2 regions of the Mesorhizobium sp. M0761 genome follow, and region 2 is predicted to be linked to the other one. Evidence: riboswitches for the same ligand, from Rfam matches in the RefSeq annotation. Region 2 holds a riboswitch; the other holds the start of a gene.
What was found. A riboswitch is a leader RNA that binds a small molecule or an ion and turns the genes downstream of it on or off. The one in region 2 is predicted to bind thiamine pyrophosphate.

Region 1 (2,193 bases), on a different contig from region 2:
GGGCCAAGAAATCGACCACCGCCGAAAGCACGAAGGCAGCGACCAACGAGCAGGCGAAGCCGGCTGATGTGGCGCGGATGGTGGGCAGCGTGTTGTCGGCAAGGGCAGCGCGATGCTCCCAGGCCTGCTGCAGCACGCGCGACGGCGCCGGCAGCATGGTGGGCGCAGCGCCACCATAGCGGGCGTAGAGCTCCCACGCCGCGAGGAGCAGGGCGGAGGCGCAGGCGGCGGGGATGGTCTTGGCGATGGCTGCGGCTAATCTCCCCCCTCGAGGGGGAGATGTCGCCGAAGGCGACAGAGGGGGTCGTCTCGCATAGAGCGCCCACGCCTTGCCGATGCGAAAAGGACGTCGGCGCTCCACGCGCTGGGACCCCCTCTGGCCTGCCGGCCATCTCCTGCTCGAGGGGGGAGATTCGTGGGCATCGCGGTCTTCGCCAATCGCCAATGGCTCCCCTCCTCTCTGTGCTGAGGGGTCAGAGGCATCTCCTCCACGCAATGGGTCAGATAAACCAGCCACGGCAATATCCTCAAGGAACGACGCTTGAGCCGCGGCTCAGACGGCGCTCGGGCTGTTCGCCGAGATCGTGATGTCGAGGGTGACGTGGCCGGCGCCGGGGCCGAAGCGGCAGAAGGCCTCGTTGAGCGTGGCAAACACCGCACCGGCATCGCCACGCAATTTGGTGCAGAAGTTCTTTGAGCGCTCAAAGACGCCGGACTGTTTCAGGAAATCGATGCAGCCGTAGATCTCGTCCATATGGTCGCCCGTGCCCATAACGTAGAGCGAGAACTGCGCCGCCACCGGCTGGCCGGTCGACGGCGTGGCCTGGACAGCGCGGATCGCGGCGATCTTGCGCTCGTCCAGCGGAATGGCGGGGCCGCCGGTCTCGTCGGAGCGGCAGATCGGATCGTCGGGCTCGCCCGGACAGCCGCGCGAGACCGCCGCCGAAAGCACGCAGTGCTTGCCGCTTTTGGCCGCCGCGACGAACAGGTCGCGCATGGCGGGAAACAGCACCTCGGGCGGCCCGACCATAAGGGTCGAGATGTCATCGGTTTCGATCCGCAGCCGGTCGCGCCAGGGATCGAGCGCGCCGAGCGCGCCGAGGATGACGCCGACGAAATCGTCGGTCATGGGATAAAGGGAAATCTGTGCGCCTGAAAACATCGCCCGCCTCGCTCCGCTGGTATTATCCAGATCAGCTTTAGGGTCCGAAGGCTTGCCGCCCTCATCTCAGCCCCGACGATACGGAGCACCCCTGTGGATGGGCGGGTTAAAGCACCGTTCGCGGCATTGGGGAAGCCGTTTGTTGAGGCACTGCGGGAAAGTGTTTTGGGCCAGACGTGCCGGGCGCCCGGGCGTTAACAGACGACTCGTCAGTTCGTTGCGTTATAACGTTTCCACGAACTTCTTATAACTGCGTTGAAATTCAAGCTGATAAACGTAATTATAAGAAAACGGCAGAGACTCCGCGCAGCCCTTACGGTTTCTGGATTTCCTTATCCGCGACCCCATCCGGACTGTGCTCCTGCATCGCTCGGGCTTGCCTGTGCTGGTCCCCTCGCCCCAGCGCTACGCCATCCACAAGCTGATCGTCGCCTCGCGACGCGGGCCGAGCGCTGGCGCCAAGCGGGAGAAGGATCTCCATCAAGCGCGCCTGCTGACCCAAGCGCTCGAAGCCACGCGTCGCCAGGACGACCTTGCCTTCGCCTTCATGGAAGCGTGGGACAAGGGCGAAAACTGGCGCGAGACGATCCGGGGCGGCTTGAACCTGTTCGACGCCGCCACGAGGGAAAACAGTCACACCATCCTGGGGAAATCCCTCCGCGAAATTGGTGCGACTCCTGAAGGATTCACGATGCGGGATTAGCTGAAGCGACCGCTGCTATATTCATTTCCATCGTCCCAACCGTACGAAATTGGCTTGACGCTTATTCGTACATAAAGTACGATATCTCTTTTCGCAGAGAGGAATGTCCTTGAGCACAGCGAACCATGTTGCCTTCGCCGATCTCTCTCGGCCTTTGCTGTCACCCCCGTCGTTGCCGCCGCCTTTGTTGCCGCCGCCTTTATTGCCGCCCCCTTTGTTGCCCTTGTCATTCGATCAGTGCGAACGCCTCGCCGGGGCTTGGCGAATGGCCAGCCAAGACATCGCCGACGACATCCGCTTCATCCGCCAATATCTGAAAGTCGTTGCC
Region 2 (2,193 bases):
CCAGCCTATCAAAAGCCGGATTGAGCGGCTTGTCGGTTTTCCCGGCCGGGAACATCCAGTTGGTTTCCGGAATGACATCCTGGAATTTCGGCCCGGTCATGAAGGCCAGGAACTTCGCCGCCAGCGGATTCTTCGCGCCCGTGGTGGTGATGCCGGCGACCTCGATCTGCAGATACTCGCCTTCCTCGAACGAGGCCGCCTGGTAGCGCCCGGTGTTCTCGGCCACCATGTGGTAGGCCGGCGACGTCGTATAGGAAAGCACCATCGGCGCCTCGCCCTTGGTGAACAGGCCGTAGGCCTCGCTCCAGCCCGGCGTCACCGTCAGCACTTTGCCCTTGAGTTTCGCCCAGGCTTCCGGCGCCTTGTCGCCATAGACCGACTTGACCCACAGCAGCAGGCCGAGGCCCGGCGTCGACGTCCTCGGATCCTGGATGACGATCTTGTCGGCGGCATCGCCCTCGACCAATTCCTTCAGGCTCTTCGGTGGGTTCTTCAGCTTCTCGGTGTCGTAGACGACGGCGAAATAGCCATAATCGTAGGGCACGAAAGTGTCGTCGCTCCAGCCGCCCGGCACGTTGTTTTCAGCCACCGCGCCATGTCGGACAAACAGGCCGGAAGCCTTGGCTTCCGCGGTGAGGTTGGTGTCGAGGCCAAGCACGATATCGGCTTTGGTCGAGGCTCCTTCCAGCTTGACGCGGTTGAGCAGCGCGACGCCGTCGGCCGCCGAGACGAAGTCGACGCTGCAGCCGCACTCGGCTTCGAATTCCTTCTTCACCTGGGGTCCCGGACCCCAGTCGGCAGTGAAACTCTCATAGGTATAGATCGTGAGTTTTTCCTGCGCTGACGCAGGGCTTGCCAGTAGCGAAACAGCAAGCCCCAGCGCTGGGACAAGACGGGACAAAAACATGCGCATCGGCGCCTCCTTCATTCGTGTTGAAAGGAATTGAGGCGTCGGGCTGTCCGAAGCGTCTAATCCCTCCGCCGGTACAAACCGGATCAGGTTCAGCGGGTTGGCGAGACTGCCTCTCAGCCGGCCCGCGAAGATCGCGTCCGGCACCCCGTTAGAGCGTTTCGACACATAGGCTCGGCCAAGGTGCCACGCAAGCGGAAGTTTGCCCGAGCATGATCCCGGAAAGTGGAATCCGTTTCCGGAAAAAGATCATGCTCCAACAAAGAGTGACGGTGCCGCTCGGCCTTCCGTTTCGTCGGCGGGGCTGGTAAGGGCCAGCGGATATGAGCACATTCACCATCCTGCTTGGCGGCGATCTCGTCCGCACGCCGCGGCTCGACCGCCAGGTCGCGGGCACGCGCGTCATCGCCGCCGACGCCGGCATCGGTCATGCCCGCCTGATCGGCCTGATGCCGGAGCTGTGGGTCGGCGATTTCGATTCTGTGCCGGCGGACCTGCCTGCCGATCTCGCCGCCGTGCCGCGGGAGGTGTTTCCTCCCGAAAAGGACAAGACCGATGGCGAACTGGCGATCGCGGCGGCATTGGAACGCGGCGCCACCAGCCTGGTGCTGGCCGGCGCTTTCGGCGGCAAGCGCGCCGACCACGCCTTCCTGCATCTGGCGCTCAGCCTTCAACTGGCAGAGACAGGCACAAAAGTGCTGTTGACCAGCGGAGCGCAGGAAGGCGCCCCTTTGCTGCCCGGCAAGGCCGGCTTCGACTATGCCGACGGAACGCTGTTTTCGGTGCTCGGCTTTTCCGATCTTTCGGGCCTCACCGTGTCCGGCGCGAAGTGGCCGCTCGACCATGTCGAGGTCGTGTTCGGCTCGTCGCTGACCATCTCGAACGAGGTCAAGTCCAACAAGACCGGGGGCGGCCTCGAAATTGAGCTCGGCCATGGCCGCGCGCTGCTGCTCGCCCACCCCTACCCCTTGCCTGAAAGCTGACATGGCCCCGCCCCTTCTCAACCTCGACGGCATAAGACTGACCTTTGGCGGCACGCCGCTGCTCGATGGCGCCGAACTGACGGCGTCCGCCGGTGACAAGATCGCGCTCGTCGGCCGCAACGGCTCCGGCAAGTCGACGCTCCTGAAGATTGCCGCCGGTCTGATCGAGCCGCAAGACGGCGAGGTCTTCCGCCAGCCTTCGGCAACGGTGCGCTATCTCCCGCAAATGCCCGATATGGACGGCTTTGCCAATGTGCGTGCCTATGTCGAGGCCGGGCTTGGGCCTGCCGACGATCCCTA

Region 1: linked by a shared signal. The riboswitch ahead of NKI32_RS14055 (YkoF family thiamine/hydroxymethylpyrimidine-binding protein) and the one ahead of thiB (thiamine ABC transporter substrate binding subunit) in region 2 are both predicted to bind thiamine pyrophosphate.

Annotation. Positions count from the first base shown of each region.
Region 1 is NZ_JAMYPF010000007.1:114,372-116,564, forward strand. Features, by position in the region: gene NKI32_RS14050 (ABC transporter permease) at 1-298, opposite strand, end outside; gene NKI32_RS14055 (YkoF family thiamine/hydroxymethylpyrimidine-binding protein) at 554-1,162, opposite strand; TPP riboswitch at 1,153-1,265, opposite strand; partial or broken gene NKI32_RS14060 (GSU2403 family nucleotidyltransferase fold protein) at 1,476-1,865, shown strand; gene NKI32_RS14065 (hypothetical protein) at 2,131-2,193, shown strand, end outside.
Region 2 is NZ_JAMYPF010000006.1:207,114-209,306, reverse strand. Features, by position in the region: gene thiB (thiamine ABC transporter substrate binding subunit) at 1-913, opposite strand, end outside; TPP riboswitch at 957-1,071, opposite strand; gene NKI32_RS12595 (thiamine diphosphokinase) at 1,234-1,893, shown strand; gene NKI32_RS12590 (ABC-F family ATP-binding cassette domain-containing protein) at 1,895-2,193, shown strand, end outside.